DNA from 3 places in the Microtetraspora malaysiensis genome. Region 1 is predicted to be linked to each of the others. Evidence: riboswitches for the same ligand, from Rfam matches in the RefSeq annotation. Region 1 holds a riboswitch; each other region holds the start of a gene.
The links. Region 1 has a riboswitch for cyclic di-AMP ahead of ACQP1V_RS24365 (glycoside hydrolase family 25 protein). Riboswitches for the same ligand answer to the same signal wherever they lie in the genome.
Positions count from the first base shown of each region.

Region 1 (7,171 bases):
AATACATCCCCTCGCGGCGGGCGCCCGTCCTGCGCTCGTCGTCGTCGATCACCTCGGCGAGCAGGATCTCCAGGAGGACCAGCATGCCCGCGATCCCCACGCCGACCGCGGCCCCGGCGACGGCCGCGAGGGCGAGACCGCCGACGAAGAGGAACGGCACGAGGGCCGCGCCGTACACGATGATCGCGGCGAGGACGGCGCGGCGCGGGCCGATCCGGGTGGTGACCCGGCTCCAGACGTAGACGAGCGGGATCGCGGTGACGAACACCGCGCCCAGGATGACGGTGTTGGCGGAGTCGGGCTCGCCCAGGGCGTACTTGGTGAAGAACGGGATGCCCGCCTGCAGCAGGGCGAAGGTCAGTTGCAGCAGGAAGCTGCCCAGGACGTATGTGACGAACGCCCGGTTGGCGAGCGTGTAGCGGACCGCGGTCAGGAACCCGAAGCTCTCGCGTTCGGCCCGGACCCGCTCGACCGACCCGCGCAGCGACAACGCGAAGAAGGCCAGCGCGACGACGCCGAAGACCATGCCCATCGCGGGCCATCCGATGAGCCCGTACAGCACGGGCGCGGCGGCGACGCCGACGATCATGCCGACGATGGCGAACATCTGCCGCCAGGACGCGGCGGCGGCCCGCTCGGCGATGGTGGTGAACATCTCGGGGAACAGCGCCACGTAGTTCAGCACCACGACGACGAACAGCACGTCGTAGACGAGGACCGCGATCAGGAAGTACCAGAAGCGGGCGGTTCCGCCGTCCACGAGCGGGATCCAGATCATGGTGAACGCCGCCGCCAGCGGCGCCATCCCGATCGCGATGTACGGCACCCGCCTCCCCCAGCGGGTGCGCGTCCGGTCCGAGACGTGCCCCACCAAAGGGTTGAGCAGCGCGTTCACGATGCCGTGGATGACCATGGCGACGCCGATCAGCGCCGGATCGACGCCGAGGTGGTCCACGTAGTAGAAGGTGGCGAAGGTCGCGAACGCCTGCGCCAGCAGGTTGACCGACAGGTTGCCCGACCCGTAGGCGAGCATCCGGCCGCGGCCGGTCATCGCGACCTCTGCAGGGCGCGCAGGTCGGACCAGCCGATCAGCCGGACGCCCTCCTCGTCGACCGCCCGGCGGACCTCCGGATCGGTGAAGAGCCGCAGCTCCATGGCGCGCTTCGCGTGGTGCGGCATGATCTGCCGCAGCTCGCCGGTCTCCTCGAACGGGTGGATGTAGAGCTCCGTCACGCCGGGTCGCAGCGCCCGGATCAGCCCGATCATGTCGTTCCTGACGCTCTCGTACGTCTCACCCTCGGCCAGCTCGAACGGCAGCGTCCAGAGCCGGTCGAGGATCACCACCCCAGCCGCGTCCGCCGCCTCCGCCCGCGCCGCCGCGATCGGCTCCAGCTCCTCGGGCAGGCCCATGCCGTCCAGGGTCCTGGGCAGCCGGAACGGCAGGCCGTGCTCGGCGCACGCCTTGAACACGACGTCCAGGAAGTCCCGGCCGGTCACCAGGCCGTACAGGCTGCCCATGTGGTTGTCGGCGTGCGAGGGGTCCAGGCCGAGGGTCACGGCCCTGCGGATCTGGGCGGTGATCTCGGCGTGGACCTCGTCCGGGTCGGCCCGCTCCTCGACCGCCCGGCAGTCGGCCGGGAAGTAGCCGGCCTCGTCCACCAGCGAGGACACCCCGCGGTCACGGGTCACCGGCCCCCACCGGTAGCCCTCCCACTCGCTGGTGAAGGTCAGGTGGACGCCCACGTCGTAGCCGCCGGCGACGGCGGTACGGATCGCTTCGGGGGCCCACGGGCACGGGGTCATGACGGTCGCCGAGCTGATGGCGCGGGCGGCGAGCAGCGAGGTGATGCCGGTGTTGGCCGCCCGGCACATGCCGTAGTCGTCGGCGTTGACGATCAACAGCCGGTCGTCCTCCCGGGCGCCGAGCCGTCGTGCGAGGTTCACGTGGTGTCCCCTTTCCTGGAGCCGCTTTCCTGGAGCCGCGCGGTCACCCGGCGGAGTCGGTGTCGTTCGGCCGGCCTCCGGGGCCGGCGTCCTGCGGGGGCGCGCCCGTGGCGGCGGCGAAGGCGCGTTCCCTGGCGTGATGGCGGGCGAGCCAGGCCGCGCCGCGCAGGACGGCGTCGTCGGGCACACCGCTCGCGATGACCCTGATCGGCAGCGGAGCGGCGTCCTTGGCGAGGTGGTGGCGGACCCGGCCGAGCAGCAGGTCGGCGTTGGCGCCGACCGCCCCGCCGAGCACGAACAACTCCGGCTCGATCACCAGGGCGATGGATGCCGCGACATGGGCGATCCGGCGGGCGGTGGCGTCCACGACCGCGAGCGCCTTCTCGTCGCCGCCCCTGGCGCGCTCGAAGAGCTCGCGGGGGGACGGCCGGCCCGCGATGCCGGCCGCCCTGGCCTGCTCGGCGATGCGCCGGGCGCCGAGCACCTCGGTGCCGAGCTCGGTCGCGGGGTGGGGCAGGAAGCCGACCTCGCCCGCTCCTCCGGCGAACCCCCGGTGCAACCGGCCCCCGAGCACGATCCCGGCGCCGAGGCCGACGCCGACGCCGAGCAGGACGAAGTCGCCGACGTCCGCGCACGCGCCGAACCGCTGCTCGGCGACGGCGGCCAGGTTGACGTCGTTCTCCAGGAGCAGCGGCATGGGCAGGTCGCGCTCGATCGCCTCGACCAGCCCCTTGCCGCCCTGCGGCAGGCCGTACGCCCGTCGGATGGTGCGGCCGTCGCGGCCGACGATGGCGGGGACTCCGATGACGGCCTGGCCCACGGCGGCCACGCCGATGCCGGCCCGTCCGGCGCACTCGGACGCGAGGGCGGTCACCGTGTCCGCCAGGGCGGCGGCGTCCCGGCGCGGCGCGGGGGCCTCGGCGCGGGCGAGGACCTCTCCGGTTGCGTCCACGACCGCGACGCGGACCCGCAGGTGCCCGATGTCGACGCCGAGGCCGAACGCGCAGCGGGGGGCGATCCGGTAGAGCGTCGCGGCGGGTCCCCTGCGCGCGGTGTCGGTGCCCGCCTCGTCGACGACCTCGCGCGCGATGAGCTCGCGCAGCGCCTGGGCGACGGTGGTCTTGGACAGGCCGGTCGCCCTGGTGATCTCGGGTCGGCCCAGCGGCCCCTCGCGCTCGATGACGTCGAAGACGGCGCGCGCGTTGATCGACCGGAGCAGGCCCTGCGGCCCCGCGAGGTAGTCGCCGCCCACGCTCACCCTCCGTCCCGGTGCCGAGTAGGTCGGAAACTTTCCTACTCAGGGTGAGCGCATTTCTATCCCATGGGCCGCCCCACGACAAGGGGGTACCGCGCGCGCTCCCATGACACGCGAACGCCGGTGCCTTCGGCCCGGTCCGCACAGCGGCGCAGCACCCCGTCGGGCCACGAGGACTCCGGGATGATGGGGCAGTTCGTGATCGTCGAACCCGGCACCGAGAGCCAGGTGAACCTCGCCCTCCCCACGCACCCAGGGCACTAAGGAGTGTCTGACAAATGCTGCCCGTAGCGAGCGCGATCCCAGACGGATGCATCGCAGGGCGGAGGAGGAGGCCGTAGCGGAGCCTACGGCCGACAATCCCGGGCCCCGCGGAAAGTCCGAGCCTGCGAGGACTTTTCGTGGGTGGGGTGGGGCGTCAACGCAGCGAGGCGCCGTCTGGGCCGCGCGCAGCAGGGCTTGATTTGTCAGACACGACCCAGGGAGGCGGGGGAAGGGCGGGGGCGTCGTCTTCCTCCGCTCTTCTACCCGACTCCGTCACGCCGCGTTGCCCACCACGCGTTTCGGCGTGATCCGGATCGCCACGCGTACGTCTTCCGGGGGCAGCCGCAGATACTCTTCTCCAGCGCCGGGGCCCTCGTACTTCTCAGCCAGCTCCACCGCCAGCCGCCTTCCCTCATCCTCGGTGACCGCCGCCACCCCGCGGACCTCGACGTATCTCTCGGGATCCGAACGGTCGACCACGCTGAGACTGGCGCGCGGATCGCGCTGCAGGTTCAGGACCTTGCGCCTGCCGGCCTGGGACGAGATGACCACGTCCTCACCGTCGATGCCGACCCAGACAGCCGAGGTCTGAGGGCTGCCATCGGGATTGAGAGTGGCGAGGATGCCGATGTTGGGGGCGTTGAGGATCTTCCTGGCGAAATCACTGAGAGAAAAGCTCATGATCGACAGCCTAGGCCGCAGGCGCGTGGATCTTGGCACGGGGTCCGCGCGCTTCGGCTGGAACGCCCGGCCGGGTCAACCCTCTCCCGCTCGCAGGCAACACCTTCCGTTACCGCATGCTCGGGGCGCTCCCGGGCGGCGCCAGACAAGAGACGCTCGGCTGGGATACCCCCAGCCGAGCGTCTCGCTATGTTTCTCACCGCCGGTAACTGATCACAGTGTTGCGACGACCCCCTACGCCTTGGCGGCGGGGCGGCCCAGGGCGCGCAGCTGGTCGACGCTCAGCGCCGAGACGTTCTCGTCGATGGGGTCCTCGGTGTACTGGTGGATGGCCCAGCTCTTCCAGTCGGCGGGCGGGGTCACGGTGCCCTTCGCCTTGCTGTAGTGGGCGACCCAGAGCGGGTACTCGGCCAGGCCACGGCCGTAGGTGTCGGCGAAGTTCCACCCGCTGTAGATCAGCGGCGTGGCGCCCGTCTTCGCCTTCACGTACGCGAGCCAGGTCTTGGCCCATTTGTTGACGTGCGCGACGGACATGCCGTCGGTCGCCTCCAGGTCGAGCACGAGCAGGTCGCCCTGCTTGCCGGGCTGCGCGTTCACCACGGAGAGGAAGTGCTTCGCCTCGGCGATCGGGTCGTTGCTGGGGTGCGCGAAGTGGTAGGCGCCGCGCACGATGCCCTTCTCGCCGATCTGCCGCCAGTTCCGGGCGAAGGTGCCGTCGCGGAAGGTCAGGCCCTCGGTGGCCTTGACGATGCCGAACTGCGCGGGGCTGGCGCTCCAGTCGTGGTCGGGCTCGTGGTTGGAGATGTCCTCTCCGTAGATGAACGGGGCGACGGCGGCCTTCTCCTCGGCCGCGGCGGGGACGGGACGGTCCGGTGTGGCGTGCGCCGGGCCGGACAGGACCAGGGCGGCCGACGTGGAGACGGCGGCCAGCAGTCCGGCGGCGGACGCGATGCGAAGGTTACGACGAAGAGACATCAGGTTTCTCCTACGGGGGGCAATCGAGGGAACTGCCTGGGGAGTGGGATCGGTGGTGTGCGGGGGCACACGGGTGCCGTCGCGCCCGCTCTTCGCGACCCGTGGCGGGGTCCGGGTCACCGTGAGCCGATGACCGCCGACTGCCTGCGCGACCCGCCGGAACGGTAAGAGCGTCCGGGGTTCGGGCAGGCGGGAGCCCGGGGGGTGAAAGTGCGAGAGCGGCGCGGAAAGGCGAGGTCGACGAGGCGAGCCTGAAGACCGGGCGCGAGGATGGGGGTCCTCGGGGCCGTCAGGCGGCGCCTACCGGCAGCGCGTCAGGCGAGGGCGCCGCGCGTGCCGTGACAGGTCCGGCCTGGGGGCTTCGGACGAGGGGTAGACCGATGCTCGGGCATGAAGGGTCCTCCTTCCTTCCACACCGCCTACCGGGTTAGCTGACGGGTTCGGGCTGGGAGGTGCCCTACGGCACGCCGCTCGGCGTGTCGATTCACCCCGGGAGTGGGTCCCCGGCTCCGCGCGTGGCGGACTCGGCGGCCGCGCGCCGTCCCGGTGGGGGTCCCACCGGTCACGCGCGGTCCTGGTATGAGGTCGCGGCACGGTAACGACGACGTTGGCGTCACCTACCGCGACATCGCCCTAAAGCTACCTAATCCGACATACAGCAATAAATAGGACAGATAATTTTTTACCTTCCACCTGACAGCATCGTCATGATCGAGTCAGGCGGACGTCGCCTCACGGGCCCCCTGGGGCCGCCCTCGGCGACCGTCCAGCCGGAAGGTCAGCAGCTTGGACCGCAGGTAGCCGAACTTGCAAAAGACGGGAGCGCGGTGGCGATCGCCACCGCGCTCCCGCGCGTACGTGTGGGGAGGGTCAGGTGAGCTGTTCGAGGGCGATCTCGAACGCGGTGCTCGCCACCCCGGTGGGCTCCGGCGAGCGCTCGTGGCACTTCCTGATCGCCGACTCGATGGTGGCCGACACGTCGGAGAAGATCGCCTCGTCGGAGACGTCCACACCCTCCCGCATCAGGAGGGCGAAGGTGCGGGCCATGCCGCTGTTGGCGATGAAGTCGGGCACGACCGCGACGCTCTTGTCGGCGTGCTCGTACGTCGGGCCGTAGAAGATCTCGGTGTCGGCGAACGGCACGTTGGCGCCGCACGCGATCACCTCCAGGCCGCGCGCCGCCATGCGGTCCACCTGCTCGCGGGTGACGAGCCGGGACGCCGCGCAGGGCAGGAAGACCTCCGCGCCGGCGTCCCAGACGGCGGCGTCGATCGCCTCGTGCGGCATCATGCCGGGGGCGCTCAGGGTGTTGCCGTCCTTGGCGAGGAACAGCTCGCGCACCTCGTCGAGGCCGTACCCGGCGGGGTTGAGGATCCCGCCGTTGCGGTCGATCACGCCGACCACCCGCGCGCCGGCCTGGGCCGCGTAGTAGGCGGCCGCGGCGCCGACGTTGCCCCAGCCCTGGACGATGACGCGCTTGCCCGCGATGTCGCCGCCGTAGACGGCGTAGTAGTGCCGCACCGACTCGGCCACGCCCCACCCGGTGATGAGGTCGGCGATCGCGTAGCCGCCGGAGCGCCCGGCGGGGGCGGGGGTGTAGTGGGCGTCCTCCACGACCTTGCCCACGCCGAGGCGGAGCCGTCCGACCCGCCGCACGAGCTCCCGGTCGGTGGCGTCGTAGTGGCCCCGGACCACGCCCTCCTGCGGGTGCCACAGGCCGTGGCTCTCCGTGATGGGCACGACCTCGCGCACCTCGTCCACGTTGAGGTCGCCGCCGGTGCCGTAGTACGTCTTCAGCAGCGGGGTGACCGCCTTGTACCAGCGGCGCAGCACGTCGTTCTTACGGGGGTCGCGCGGGTCGAAGTCGATGCCGGACTTGGCCCCGCCGATCCGGGGCCCGGAGACGGTGAACTTGATCTCCATCGTCTTGGCCAGCGACACGACCTCGTCGCGGTCGAGCCCGGGGCGCATGCGGGTTCCGCCGCCCGCGGCGCCTCCCCTGAGCGAGTTGATCACCACCCATCCCCTGGCCGGGGTCTCGGGATCTTGCCA
Region 1 covers NZ_CP191998.1:5,131,522-5,138,692, forward strand. The annotation lists gene ACQP1V_RS24345 (MFS transporter) at 1-1,051, opposite strand, end outside; gene ACQP1V_RS24350 (polysaccharide deacetylase family protein) at 1,048-1,944, opposite strand; gene ACQP1V_RS24355 (ROK family protein) at 1,988-3,196, opposite strand; gene ACQP1V_RS24360 (PPOX class F420-dependent oxidoreductase) at 3,737-4,144, opposite strand; gene ACQP1V_RS24365 (glycoside hydrolase family 25 protein) at 4,379-5,119, opposite strand; cyclic di-AMP (ydaO/yuaA leader) riboswitch at 5,521-5,659, opposite strand; gene ACQP1V_RS24370 (Glu/Leu/Phe/Val dehydrogenase dimerization domain-containing protein) at 5,990-7,171, opposite strand, start outside.

Region 2 (7,171 bases), 560 kb from region 1:
GCGAAGGTGTCCCCCGGCGTGGTGGCCTGGGGCGTCGGCGCCGCGATCGTGGCGGGTGGAGCGGGGATCGCCTTGCTCAACCCGCCGCTGCGTGCCGAGGACGAGGCGGAGGCCGACACGGCCGGCCGCCCCCGTCGCCGGGAGTGGCTGGGCCCGGACATGATCGCCGTGCTGGTGATGGCGTTCGGCGTCACGATGCTGCTCAGTGGTACCGACCTGGCCATCGTCGCCACCCTCGAAGAGGCGGGCCAGGTGTCCTGGGCCGCCGTGGTCGTGGCGGTGTACGGCGTAGCCTCCATCGTCGGTGGGCTGGTGTACGGCGCGCTCCCCCGGCCGCTGCCCACGTGGCTGCTGCTCGGTCTGCTCGGGCTGGCGACCATTCCTGCCGGGCTGGCCCACGATTGGCCCTGGTTGTGCGTGGCCGGTGTCGGTGCGGGGCTGCTCGCCGCGCCGACTCTTTCCACGGTGGCCGACGCGGTGAGCCGGCTCGCGCCCGCCAGCGTGCGTGGCGAAGCGACAGGGCTGCAATCCTCGGCGCTGAGCGCGGGTTTCGCGCTCGGGTCCCCGATCGTGGGGGGAGCGATCGACCTGTCGGTGCCGGCGGGCGGCTTCGCGGCGGCCGGGCTGGCCGGCCTCGCCGCCGCGCTGATCGGATGCCTGCTGTCCCGCCACTCGCCCGCCCGGACACGGTCTCCGCTCAGCGATCTCGGCCTCGCCGGAGCCCCGGACCTCGATCCGCCCGGGGCCGGCGCCCGGTCCGGCACATCTCGCCGCTCGTCGACGGCATCCCGATGACCAGGGAATCCCCATGCCCGGCCCAAGCCTCTTCGTAGATCTTTACGGGGCTGCCGCCGCGCGCCGGCGCCCGGCCGCCGATCTCTGCCCGCGGCATCGGGATCGGCGTACCCGCAGGGGGTTGCGCGCCCTGCGGCCGATCGTCGATCTCCCTGACCCTGAGGCCGGAACCCCATTAACCGATCATTACGGAACTATGTCCCAGTTTGTCCATGCTTGACCGATTTGGGTTCGTCTATTACTGTTCTGGGAACACGGCGCATACCTGACCTCTGCGCAGTATGCCTGCCCCATAACCGATCATGCGGTTGTCCTTTCCTGGACCTGACCGCTCGACCGCTGAGTCCGCGTCGTCGCGGAGCCGGGGACCCACCATCACTCTGGGGTGAATCGGTACAGCCGTACCGTAGGGCGACTTCCACGCCCGAACCCGTCAGCTAACCCGGTAGGCGGCTTGGAAGCAAGGGAGTAGACCCCCGTAATGCGAGCCCCTAAGACTCTTCTTCGTACTGCCCTGATCACCGGAATCCTCGCCGCCGGCACCGCCGTCCCCGTGACGATGGCCGCGGCCCACGCGGAGACCCTTCCGGCCGGCACGCAGGCGGCCAGCGTCAGCCCCCTCATGAAGAAGGCCGCCTCGCTGCCTAAGGTGAGCCCCGAGCAGCTCCTGAAGATCGCGCAGGACCAGGTCGGCGTCAGCGAGAACGCCAACGGCGGCGGCACCAAGTTCCACGAGTGGTACATGAGCTCGCAGCGGGCGAAGGAGACCGTCGCCCGTGACGGCGGCCACGTCAACGCCTACGCCAACGCCCCCTGGTGCGACATGTTCGTCTCCTGGGTCGGCGAGAAGGCGGGTCTGCGCCCGGTCCTCGGCTGGGACGCCTACACCGTCCAGCACGCCAAGTGGTTCCAGGACAACCACCGCTGGGGCAACAAGGCCACGCCCGGCGCGGTCGTGTTCTTCGACTGGAACGGCGGCAAGAGCATCTACGGCATCGACCACGTCGGCCTCGTCGTCAAGGACAACGGCGACGGCACCATCAAGACCGTCGAAGGCAACACCGGCAACGGCAAGGTCGAGATCCGCACCCGGCCGATGAGCCAGGTGACGGGCTTCGGCTACCCCGTCTACACCGCGTGATGTCCGTCTGACAGACGTGACCCCATGAACGCCCCCGGCAGACCGCCGGGGGCGTTCTGCTGTCCGGATCAGGAGGCGGAGATGCGCCGCACTCCACGGGCTGAACCCGGCCTCCGGCCGTCGTCGACCCCCGGGGAAGTAATCATGAGCCCGCTGTCGCCGTCCGTGCCGCCGGCGGATTGGACAAATGTTCCCGTCAGTCGGCTTTCAGCGGCCGGGTGGCATGCCGGGTCCCCGGAGGACGCCGACCTCCGCGGACGTTGGGGTGGCGCCGCAGTTGTCGCAGGTGAGGTGCTGGCGGAGGGGGCCGTCACAACCGTCGTGCCGGTAGATGATCGGCGGTCCGTCGGGGGCGGCCCAGCGGTCACCCCAGTGGGTGAGCGCGATGATCACAGGCTGGAGGTCCAGTCCTTTGTCGGTGAGGACGTACTCGTGCACCTCGGGGGCGTCCGGCTGAGGCCTGGTCTCCATCAGGCCGGCCTCGACGAACCGCTGCAGGCGGCTGGTCAGGATGTTCGGGGCGATGCGGAGCGCGCGCTGGAACTCTGTGAACCGGGTGGCGCCCGTGAACATCGCGTTGCGGATGATCAGCAGGCTCCAGCGCTCACCGACGATCTCCAGGGCGCGTGCCGCCGAACACACCTCGTTGTCGTACAACCTGCCGAGCATCAGGCACTCCTCACCGCCACGCAGGCAACTTGCATCACGCAACTGCGCGATCTAGATTGCTTTCATGATGCTAGTAGATCGGCATCTTCGTATCTCCACTGGAGGACACCATGCTGGTGAACAAGAACGCTGTCATTTACGGGGCCACCGGAGCGGTTGGCGGTGCTGTGGCCGAGACCTTCGCTCGGGAGGGAGCCCGCGTCTTCCTCACCGGACGTGATCTCGATCGGCTTGAGGTGCTGGCCGACAAGATTGTGAGCGCGGGCGGACAGGCCGAGTTCGCCCGCGTGGATGTCCTGGACCGCACGATGGTGGCCGACCACCTGGCCGAGGTGAGGCGCGCGGCCGGTCAGATCGACATCTCTTTCAACGCCACGGGCATATCGCACCGGGGTCTTCAGGGCACCCCCCTGGCCGACCTGCCAGAGCAGGATTTCAGCCGTCCGATCGACTTTTACACCAAAGCCCAGTTCATCACCGCGACGGCGGCGGCCCGGCACATGACCGAGCAGGGCTCCGGGGTGATCATGACGCTGTCCGCCACACCCGCGCGGCTGGCCGCCCCGCTCGTCGGCGGCATGGCCCCGGCCTGGGCCGCCATCGAGGCGTTCTCCCGCGTGCTGGCGGCCGAGCTGGGCCCGGCTGGCGTCCGGGTGGTGTGCCTGCGCTCCAACTCCATCCCCGAGACCCCTCTCATCGCCGAGGTCTTCTCCCTGATCGCCCCGACCGTCGGTCTCACGCCGGAGCAGTTCCAGGCCGGTGGCGAACAGGCCACCATGCTCAAGCGGCTGCCGACCCTGGCCGAGGTCGCCGACGTGGCGGCCTTCATGGCCTCCGACCGGGCCAGCGCGATGACCGGCGCGGTCGCCAATCTCAGCGCGGGCAGCGTCACCGACTGACCCGCTGTGCCACCCGACGGCCGCATCCTTTCGGACAGTCGACGGGGTCCGACCTTCCAGAGTGGGGGCCTGCCGGTGGGCCCCCACCGAGCCGCCTTGCGGGCGGGCCGGGGCGGCGGCCACACGACGGCGATGTCGTTGACCCTGCCGTAGTTGCCGGTGCCGGTCTTGTCGGCCACCTTCCAGCCCTTGGGCAGCCCGGCGCGGATGCGTTCATCACCGGTGGTGTTGCGTACGAGCCAGCCTTTGAGCAGGGCGCGCTTGTCGGCGGTCAGCGCGTCGCCGAGCACGAGTTCCCGGTAGTCGGACGCGATCGCCCGGGGAGTCGTGGTGTCGCGCGGGTCCTTCGGGCGATCGCTGTTCAGCTCGGGCTCGTAATTGTCCATGCGGCTGACACTGTCTCCCAGCTCCCGCAGGTACGCGGTCAACTTCCGGGGGCCGCCGATGTCGCGCATCAGCAGGTTTCCGGCCGTGCCGTCGCTGTAGCGGATGGCAGCGTCACACAGTTGCCTGATGGTCATTCCGGTCGCGATGTGATCCCGGGTGATCGGCGAGATGGAGTTGACGTCGGCCTCGGTGTACGTGACGCGCGTGTCCAGGTGGCTGAGCGGGTTTCGGTGCAGGACCGCCGCCGCGGCGAGGGCCTTGAAGGTGGAGCAGAACGCGAACCGCTCGTCCGCGCGGTAGGCGACGGTGACGCCGGTGCCGGTGTCCAGGGCGTACACGCCCAGGCGAGCGCCGTGCTTGCGCTCGAGCGCTCTCAACCGCGAAACGTCCGGCGATTCGGCAGGGCGGGGAGTCGGGGTCGGGGACGGCTCGGAGGCCGTAGAACCGGCGGTGGGGCGACCGGGCGCCGGGGACGACGCGGACGCCGAGCGGTCACCTGCGTCGCACCCTGCCACCGGCAGGAGAGCCGCGGCCACCAGCAAAGCGCGGCGCGAGAGGCCGGACCGCTCGTCGGACATTCGGTGGAACCTGCTTTCGCTCGCCCGGGTCGCTACCCGATCTCTGGTGGATCGGATGCCGCCCAGCAGACCAGAACCGATCACGCGGTGTCCAATATTGCTATCGGTCCCGAATCGATCGGGTAATCAATATCGCAGCTGGTCAGGCGGTATTTGGTAACCGGCGGGCGATACGAAAGTCGCGGCTCGTCCGTCTTCGGTCGCGGACGTGGCCGTCGAAACGGCGACTTCCGGCGGGGTGACGAGCGTCCGCGGGCCGATCCGCCGCCGCGCCGCGGCTTTCTAAGGTTGCCTCATGCGTCATGCCATCCAGCTCTTCGGGCTCTATCTGGTCGTCGCGGGCATCAGCGGAACGATCGACCGCCTTGCCGCGCAGCCGTTCCTCGGTGCGATCCTCAACTACTTCAACCGCGTCATCGTCCCGCGGGTGGACCTGTTCACCGGGTATGAGGTCTACGCGAACCTGGGCCTCGCGCTCCTCGGCGGCGTCATCGTCGTCGCGGCGGACGACCGCAGGACGGCCTGACGGGGGCCGGTCGGCGTTCACCGCGCTCCCCCGCGCCGGCTGAGTCTCATCACGTCAGGAGGGTGCGCCAGCGGTCGGCAGACTCGATCATGTCCAGACTGACGCGTTCCAGGAACGACGCTGTTTTGGCCAGCCGTTGCCCCACGGGGCTGTCGAGCCCGAAGGTCTCGGCCGCCGCCATCGTGGCCCGCACCGTCTCGAGGGTCTGCCGCCTACTGATCAGGATGGAGTGGTACCAGGCGTCGTTGTCGATCACGTAGATGTCGCGAGGGTGCTGCGGATCGCGCTCACGCCGGGCATACCCCTGCTGGATCAGGTAGTTCACGGCCACGGAGACGGCGGCCGGGCTGACGTTCAGCGCGCGGGCCAGTTCGGCGGCGGTGCGCCTGCCGTCCTTGGACAGCATCAGGTCGTGGTGCACGCGCGCGGCCGTCCTCGGCATCCCCGCCCTGACCGCCATCTCGACGGTCTCCTGTTCCAGCCGGGGTGGCTGACAATGCCGCGCCGACTCACTAGACAGGGCCGGGCGGTGCGGGTGCCTATCGTGTCGTGAGGCTCACCGGCACCGAGGCGTGTCACGCCACTCTTACGTGGCCGTTGTCGCCTTTCGGCCTGGTCGTCGACGCTACTTGCCGGCGCTTCCGGTCTCGCCAAGATCAGCGGGTTACGGCGGTCTCCCGCTCCACACGCGACAGCTTCTCGGGATTGCGCACGTGGTAGGCGCCGGTGACGTAGCCGTTCTCCACACGCACCGCCACGACGCCGTCGATCTCCCCGTCGACTCGTACGAGCAGCCCCGGCCCACCGTTGATCTGTACCGGCTCGACCGACCTTTCGGCGTCGCGCCTCCACCAGCCGGCGGCCAGCAAGCGAGCCACCTGGCCGGCCCCCACGACGGGCCGCAGCAGGGCGTGTTTGACTCCGCCGCCATCGCTCAGGGCGACGACGTCCGGCGCGAGGATGTCGAGCAGGCTCTGCAGGTCGCCGGTTTCGACCGCTCGTTGGAAGGCCTGGATCGCGGCTCGGGTCTCGGCCGGGGAGGCGATGCCGCGTGGTCGGCGCACGGCGACATGTGCCCGCGCCCGGTAGGCGATCTGGCGGACCGCGGCCGGGCTCTTGTCGACGGCTTCGGCGATCTCGTCATAGTCCAGATCGAACACCTCGCGCAGGACGAACACCGCCCGCTCGATCGGCTGAAGCGTCTCCAGCACCAGCAGCATCGCCATTGAGACGCTCTCGGCGAGCTCGACGTCCTCGGCCACATCAGGCGCGGTCAGCAACGGCTCAGGCAACCACGGCCCGACGTAGGACTCCTTACGCCGGCTGAGCGCACGCAGCCGGTCCAGCGCCTGCCGGGTGACGATCCGCACCAGGTAGGCCCGCTCCTCCCGCACGGTGCCGAGATCGACGTTCGCCCATCGCAGCCAGGTCTCCTGCAGGACGTCTTCGGCGTCGGAGGCGGAACCGAGCATCTCGTAGGCAACGGTGAACAGCAGGTTGCGGTGGGCGACGAACGCCTCGGTGGTGGAGTCCACGGAGTCCACGGAGTCGACTCGGTCGGCACGATCGAGCGGCTCGGCCGGGTCCGCACTTCGTTCGCCGCGCTCGCTCATGCCCGGATCCTGCCTGTTCGCTCTCAGCACTGCCACACGCACAAGACGCCGGTCCCCATCGCTTTGTAACACCCACGGTAGGTGGCCTATGTCACATGGCCGCACTGTTACAGGGCTCGGGGCGCCGGCGTCTCGTGTTCGTCAGGACGCCGCGCGAACGATCCGTACGGCACTACGGCACGCACCATCACGAGTTGAGATTGAGCAGGGAAGACCTCACCATGTCCACACCCACGACGACCGGCACGACGACCAAGCAGGAGGCCCTGCGGTCGCGTATGCCCAACCCCCTCCCCTTCGTCCCCGAGATGGCGGTAGTCGGCGAAGGCCTGCACAAGGTCATCAAGAACGGCGCGATTCCGCAGGTCACCATCCACCTCCTGCAGCTGCGCGCCGGGCAGATGCTCGGCAGCACGTACTTCACCATCCGGGAAACCGGCAACCTCCGCAGGATCGGGGAGGCAGAGGAGCGCATCACCGCCGTGGCCACCTGGCGGGACGCCGCCTACTTCACCGACGCCGAACGGGTCGCGCTGGAGCTCGTGGAGGCGGTCCTCACCCCG
Region 2 covers NZ_CP191998.1:4,569,304-4,576,474, forward strand. The annotation lists gene ACQP1V_RS21640 (MFS transporter) at 1-795, shown strand, start outside; cyclic di-AMP (ydaO/yuaA leader) riboswitch at 1,123-1,262, shown strand; gene ACQP1V_RS21645 (CHAP domain-containing protein) at 1,277-1,936, shown strand; gene ACQP1V_RS21650 (winged helix-turn-helix transcriptional regulator) at 2,144-2,605, opposite strand; gene ACQP1V_RS21655 (SDR family NAD(P)-dependent oxidoreductase) at 2,716-3,504, shown strand; partial or broken gene bla (class A beta-lactamase) at 3,618-4,469, opposite strand; gene ACQP1V_RS21665 (hypothetical protein) at 4,765-4,995, shown strand; gene ACQP1V_RS21670 (GbsR/MarR family transcriptional regulator) at 5,045-5,455, opposite strand; gene ACQP1V_RS21675 (RNA polymerase sigma-70 factor) at 5,652-6,608, opposite strand; gene ACQP1V_RS21680 (carboxymuconolactone decarboxylase family protein) at 6,704-7,171, shown strand, end outside.
Region 2: it holds a riboswitch for cyclic di-AMP, as region 1 does, so the genes downstream of both, ACQP1V_RS21645 (CHAP domain-containing protein) here and ACQP1V_RS24365 (glycoside hydrolase family 25 protein) in region 1, are expected to answer to the same signal.

Region 3 (7,171 bases), 4.4 Mb from region 1:
GTGATGGACACCCTGTGGTGCGCCTCGTAACGGTCCCGCAGACCCTTCAGGATCTCGATGGTGTGGCTGAGGCTGGGCTCGGCCACCTGGATCGGCTGGAAGCGCCGCTCCAGAGCCGCGTCCTTTTCCAGGTGCTTGCGGTACTCGTCGAGCGTGGTGGCGCCGATGGTCTGCAGCTCGCCGCGGGCCAGCATCGGCTTGAGGATGCTGGCGGCATCGATCGCGCCCTCGGCGGCGCCCGCGCCGACCAGAGTGTGCAGCTCGTCGATGAACAGGATGATGTCGCCGCGGGTGCGGATCTCCTTCAGCACCTTCTTCAGGCGCTCCTCGAAGTCACCGCGGTAACGCGAACCCGCGACCAGCGCGCCCAGGTCCAGCGTGTAGAGCTGCTTGTCCTTGAGCGTCTCGGGAACCTCGCCCTTGACGATCTTCTGGGACAGCCCCTCGACGACGGCGGTCTTGCCGACGCCGGGCTCGCCCACAAGAACGGGGTTGTTCTTGGTCCTCCGGGAGAGGACCTGCATGACCCGCTCGATCTCCTTCTCCCGGCCGATGACCGGGTCGAGCTTGCCCTCACGGGCGGCCTGGGTCAGGTTGCGGCCAAACTGGTCCAGCACAAGGGAGGTCGACGGTGCCGCCTCCTGCGGGCCCCCGGCCGCCGCGGGCTCCTTGCCCTGGTAGCCGTGGAGCAACTGGATGACCTGCTGCCGCACTCGGTTGAGGTCGGCCCCCAGCTTCACCAGCACCTGGGCCGCCACGCCCTCACCCTCACGGATGAGGCCGAGCAGGATGTGCTCGGTGCCGATGTAGTTGTGGCCGAGTTGCAGGGCCTCGCGGAGCGACAGCTCAAGGACCTTCTTGGCGCGCGGGGTGAAGGGAATGTGCCCCGAAGGCGCCGACTGCCCCTGGCCGATGATCTCCTCGACCTGCTGGCGCACACCCTCAAGACTGATGCCCAGGCTCTCCAGAGCCTTGGCGGCAACGCCTTCACCCTCATGGATCAAGCCAAGAAGAATGTGCTCAGTACCGATGTAGTTGTGGTTGAGCATCCGGGCCTCTTCCTGGGCCAGGACGACAACCCGCCGCGCACGGTCGGTGAACCTCTCGAACATCTCGTCGCTCCTCACAGAGCGGTCAGGCGGACCCGGCATATCCGGCCCCGTCCTTCCGCATGGTAGCCCCGACCCGGCAACCGCTCCTATCAGAGGGGACGTTCCCCGAGAGCAGGGCGTTCACCCTTCATCCAACTACCTGTCGGGGGCGAGGTGTTCCCGATACGCCGCAAGCGAACGAGGTTTAGGGAAGTACAAACAGAATCGTGCGGTCAAACCGAACGTCGTAACATCCGACGATCGGTTTGACCGCACGATCAATAGCCCCCTCAGTGGGCGGAGTCGTACGCCTCGACGATCGAGGCGGCAATGCGACCACGCTCGCTGACCGGGTGGCCGTGGGCCTTCGCCCAAGCGCGGATCTCCGCGCTCTTCTCTCGGCTCATCGCACGCTGGGCACCACCCGCGACGCCACGACGGCGGCCACGGACAGGAGTCGGCTCGGCGTGCCGCGCTCCCTTGACGAAAGGCGACAGCGCCTCGCGCAGCTTCTTTGCGTTCCCATCGCTGAGATCAATCTCATAAGCCTTGCCATCAAGCGCGAAGGTGACCGTCTCATTGGCCTCGCCGCCATCGAGATCGTCGATGAGAATCACCTGCGTATGCTTGGCCATACGGCAATCCTTTCGCAGAGCATTGTTTGATTCGTCAGCCAAACATATACCCGCTTCGGGCGGCTGACAATTCAACTTTCAGCCTGCCCTCAGGAACTCGTGTTGTCCTTGTCACGTCGTTCCGATCCGGTACGGAGTCCGGCCGCCTCGGAACGCACCAACTTAACCACGCCGTAGACGACCGCTCCGCCGACAACTACGACGGGTATCAAGGCGGACAATACCTCTGTCATTCGTCCTCGCTCGGGCCGGGGGTGTCTTTCTCAGCACCCGGGATTTTCGGGACCTTGAGGCCGGACACCGCTCGCGGCCCTCGCGAGGTCCCTGACCTGACGATAGCCCCACGTGGCGCCAGGTGCGCCCCAGGGGGGCGGCAGTCCTGACGGAGCGAATCCATGTCTCTCCAGCCGCCTTACCGGATGCATAGAAATCGTACCCATGAATGACAAGTGGGGCGGTCCACCACTGGCCCGCCCCACCGTTTTGACCGGACGCCGGTCAAGTTGTTCCGGAGATCAACCGGCCGCCTTCACCACCACGGTTCCGGCGACCTTGTCGTGAAGCCCCTGGCTCAGGGGCTTGTCGACGAGGATGAACACGCCGGTCGCCAAGGCGAAAAGGCTGGCCAGGAGTCCGACGAGCGGAATGCCGTAGAGCACGAGGACGCCCGGATAGGCCACCGAGCGCCTCATCACGACCGAGGAATCCAGCGGCGCGCCCCCGAGGGCGACCACCCGGATCTTCATGATCTTCTTTCCGACGGTCTGGCCGTCCTTCGAGTGCAGCACGTAATCGTAGGCCGTGTACGCACCATAGGCGATCAGGCCGGGGATGAAGGTGCTGAGAAAGGAGCCGCCGCCCCCGATCACCAGGACGCCGGTGAGAATCAGGTACACGACGCCGAAGACGATCGTGTCGATGATTCGCGCGACCAGCCGTTCCCACCATTCGGCGAGCGGGGCCGGAACGCCCGGCGGAAGGGGCGCGCCCTGTCCCGCTCCATATGCGCCCTGCGGGCCTCCATAAGAACCCGGCGGCGGATAGGAGCCGGGCGGCGGAGGTGGCGGAGCCGAACCGTAGGGGTTCTGGCCGGGGGGCGGTTCCGCAGTCATTGGGTCACCTCTCAGTGTGCGGGCTTGCGTGCCCCAAGCATCGCACCGACGATCCCGACTGTTACCGCTTTTCTGCCGCCTTTTCGGCACACTTCCGATCCCCGCCCCGATCCTAAGAAAACGGGACCGATGGCCCGTTCCATCGGTCCCGTTTTCCCGGAGTTTCCCGGGATCGGGCTACTTGATCTTCACGACTACCGTGCCGGCCGCCTTGTCGTGCAGCGCCTGCTGCAACGGCCGGTCCCAGAGCTGCCAGAGGACGTTGATCACCGAGAAGATGCTCAGGATCCAGCCGACGATCGGGATCCACCTGAGGAACTGCGGTCCATAAAGGACTCCGGCGCGCTTGGCGGCCGCGTCCACCGGGAGGCCGCCGGGCGGGAGGGCGCCGCCGACGGGGACGACCTTGATGCCCATGGCGATCTTGCCGACGGTCTGGCCGCGCTGCTTGAGCATCAGGAACTCATATCCGCTCATCACCAGGGCGGAGACGATCGCGATGAGCAGACTCGCCAGGAAGACGCCGCCTCCGGCGCTGAAGGCGCCCGTCCGCTCGTCGAAGCTGGGCGCGGTGACAATGATCGCCGTGAGCACCGCCGAGATGATGCCGAACGGGATACCGATGATCACGCCGTCGATGAGGCGGGCCACGAGGCGCTGCCACCACTCGGCGAGCGGGGCGGGGGCGCCGGGCGGGACCGCGCCGGCCGGCGCGCCGTACGGCTGGCCGTAACCGGGCTGGCCGTACCCCTGCTGGGGATAGGCCTGGCCGTAGCCCTGCTGGGGCTGCTGGCCGTAGCCCTGCTGACCGTAGTCGGGCTGCTGGGCATATCCCTGCTGCTGGCCGTACCCCTGCTGGCCGTAGTCGGACTGACCGTAGCCCTGCTGGGGCTGCTGGCCATAGCCCTGCTGCGGCTGCTGACCGTACGCCTGCTGCTCCTGGCCGTAACCCTGCTGGGGCTGCTGGCCATAGCCCTGCTGCTGCTCCTGCCCGTAGCCGGGCTGGGGCTGCTGCTGCGGGTAGCCGGGCTGCTGCCCGTACCCCTGGGGCTGGCCGAAGGCGCCGGTACCGGCCTGCTGGCCCTGCCCCTGCTGGCCGTACCCCTGCTGGCCGTAGTCGGACTGACCATAGCCCTGCTGGGGCTGCTGGCCGCCATAACCCTGCTGCGGCTGCTGACCGTAGCCCTGCTGCGGCTGCTGACCGTACGCCTGCTGCTCCTGGCCGTAACCCTGCTGGGGCTGCTGACCGTAGGGCGCGGGCTGGCCGAAGGCGCCCGTGCCGTAGGGCTGCTGCTGGCCGTAGCCCTGCTGGGGCTGCTGGGGCTGCTGGCCGTAACCCTGCTGGGGCTGGCCGTATACCTGCTGGTCGTGCTGCTGGCCGTACCCGTATGCCTGCTGCGGGCCGGTCGGCTGGGCGGGGTTCTGGGACGTGTTGCGATAGGTGACGACCGTCATGTCAGGGTCGTGCTGCTGGCTGGGGTTGCCCGTACCCTGCTCACGGTCCGAAGGCGGCGGTGGGGTGCCGTCCGGCGCGTCGTGGGGGTACGGCGGCTGTCCGGAGCTCACCGTTTCACCTCGTTTCGGGTTCGCATGCACAATCGTCATGCGCATGCCGATATGGCCAAAGTAGCGACAGGAATGTCAACAGTCACCTTTCCCATCGGTCACCACAATGGTCAGGATCGTGGGTGGAGATGCAGCAACATGCGCGTATTACCCAACGTGTTGGGTTTGACGTGTTCGAGATCGAGGAACTCGGCCACCCCCTCGTCGTAGGAAGCGAGAAGCTCGGCGTACACCTCCGAGGACACCGGAGTCCCGTGAATGGGCGCGAACCCATGCCTTCCGAAGAAGGCCACCTCGAAGGTCAGGCAGAAAACCCGGCGCACGCCCAGCTCGCGGGCCGCGTCGATGAGCGCGGCGACGATCCGGTGGCCCACGCCCATGCCGCGTACGCCAGGATCGACCGCCACCGTGCGAATCTCGGCCAGGTCCTCCCAGAGCACGTGCAGCGCCCCGCAGCCGACCACCACGCCGTCGAGCTCGGCCACCCAGAACTCCTGGACGTCCTCGTAGAGGGTGACCGTGGTCTTCTTCAGCAGCCGCGGCCCGACGCCGGAGTACTCGTCGACGAGACAGCGGATGGCACGGACGTCGAGGGTCCTGGCCCGGCGCACCCGCACATCCCGGGGCGCGCGTTGGCCGCTCTCGGCGTCCGAGGACCGGCCCGCAACCTGCTCCATGAACGGCCAGCCTAGTCGGCGAGCGGGCGACGTGAGCGCGCGAAGAGGGCCCGCATGCGGGGAGGTGGAGTATCGGTCATGCCCAAACCTCGGAGGCTTCCGGATCACCTCACGCCCTGTATCCGTTCGCGCACGTTCCGCTCTCCATCGATCCGCGTTCCGGAAATTTCCCCTTTAGGAAAGGCGGAGAGCGCGGTGACCTGCCGCGAAGACGGCGCCGACCTGGTCAACGCCGAGTAACGGCCGTTTGGCCCCTCTACCACATGTAACCCGACCGTGATCGTTCGGTTGTGGAACCTAGACGGAATCCGGAGTTCTGGTTGAGCAGGAACCCCGGGTGCACTAGTGTCCACCGACGATGCCGGTAATCGTGAAAGGCGCGACGACCGGACCGCCGAATCCCCAGGCGCCCATGCCGAGGGGAGCCGGGGAACCAACTGCGAAGATCCGGGGTCGCCCCCGGGTCGTCACGGGGTGAATCCGAAAGGTAGGGCTACTCCGGCCCGAACCCGACAGCTAACCCGGTAGGCGGCCAGAGTGCCAGGCAGACGCAGCCGTCTCCTCCGGGAGCCACGCGGCACGGAATCCCCCTGCCGGGCACGCGTAGGAGAGGAGCTTTGGTGCGCATCTCTGGAGGACGATCGGCGGGCAGACACGCCCGCGGGCGACGGCGCCGCCCCCGGTCTTCCGCCGGCGGCCCGATCCGCAGGGCCGCGTTCCTCGGCGTCACCCTCATCGCGATGACCTTCGCCGTCCCCGCGGTGTCCGCGACGGCCGACCCCAAGCCCAGCCTCAAGGAGCTGACCGCCGAGGTCGAGCGGCTCTACGACGAGATCGAGACCCTCACCGAGCAGTACAACGGCGCCCGGGTCAAGCTCAAGGAGGCCGAGCGGTCCGCCGAGCTCTCGAAGAAGACCCTGGCCAAGAGCGAGGCCGAGCTGGAGACCCGGCGCAGGACGGCCAGCCTGCTCGCCCAGAACACCTACATGACCGGCGGCCTCGGCTCCGCGTTGGCACTGTTCGGCTCGGACAACCCGGAGTCCTACCTCGACCGGGCGTCCACGACGTACGCGCTCCAGATGCAGCAGGGCGAGGAGGTCGCCCAGGTCGCCAAGGCGATGGAGGCGGCCGAGCGGGCCAGGACCAGCGCCAAGGCGCGGCAGAAGGAAGTGAAGGACCTGCTCTCCGGCATCGCCGGGCAGACCGACAAGATCCGCAAGCTGGTCAAGAAGTCCGAGAGCAACCTCTACAGCAAGGTCGCGGGGAGCGTCGGCAGGGGCAGCTCCGCCAGGCGGCTGGACTTCCCCATCATCGGCAACGGCAAGGCCGCCGAGGCGGCGCGCTGGGCCCTCACGCAGCAGCTCAAGCCGTACGTGTGGGGCGCCGACGGCCCGAGCTCCTTCGACTGCTCCGGGCTGGTCCTGGCGGCCTACCAGAGGGTCGGCATCAGCCTCCCCCACTACACCGGCTCGCAGTGGTCGTCCGGCACGCACGTCCCCGTCAAGGACATGCGCCCCGGTGACCTGGTCTTCTTCTACCAGGACCTGCACCACGTGGGCATCTACATCGGCGGCGGCTACATGGTCCACGCGCCGCGCACGGGCGACGTGGTCCGGATCGCCCCCCTGGCCAACCGGCCCATCGTCGGCGTCGTACGGATCGCGGACTAGAGCGGGCCGGAGCGGGCCGGAACCGGCCGCAGCGCGCACTCACGTGGCAGCCCCTGATCGAGCAGAGGATCAGGGGCTGACGCGTTTCCGGGGTCCGGTGGTCAGATCAGGCGGCGCCTGGCCGCCCACGCGACCGCCTCGATGGCGGTCGCGACGCCGAGCCGATCGCAGATGCCCCGCAGCCGCCGCCGCACGGTGCGCCCGCTCACGTCGAGGCGGCGGCCCACCTTGTCCACAGTGCCGCCCTTGGCCAGTTCGGCCAGCAGCCTGAGGTCGTCGTCGCTGAGACCGGCGCGTTCGCTTTCCGGCCCGGGGCTCTCGCCACGGGAAACCACATCGGAAAGCGGCATCGTCACCCCTCCCCCACAAGGATCGAATATCGGCTCGCCTTCGGAAGGTAAACACTTTGTTCAAAAATCG
Region 3 covers NZ_CP191998.1:350,774-357,944, reverse strand. The annotation lists gene ACQP1V_RS01810 (ATP-dependent Clp protease ATP-binding subunit) at 1-1,112, opposite strand, end outside; gene ACQP1V_RS01805 (histone-like nucleoid-structuring protein Lsr2) at 1,382-1,726, opposite strand; gene ACQP1V_RS01800 (RDD family protein) at 2,242-2,838, opposite strand; gene ACQP1V_RS01795 (RDD family protein) at 3,016-4,404, opposite strand; gene ACQP1V_RS01790 (amino-acid N-acetyltransferase) at 4,515-5,081, opposite strand; cyclic di-AMP (ydaO/yuaA leader) riboswitch at 5,479-5,626, shown strand; gene ACQP1V_RS01785 (NlpC/P60 family protein) at 5,822-6,751, shown strand; gene ACQP1V_RS01780 (LuxR C-terminal-related transcriptional regulator) at 6,853-7,101, opposite strand.
Region 3: it holds a riboswitch for cyclic di-AMP, as region 1 does, so the genes downstream of both, ACQP1V_RS01785 (NlpC/P60 family protein) here and ACQP1V_RS24365 (glycoside hydrolase family 25 protein) in region 1, are expected to answer to the same signal.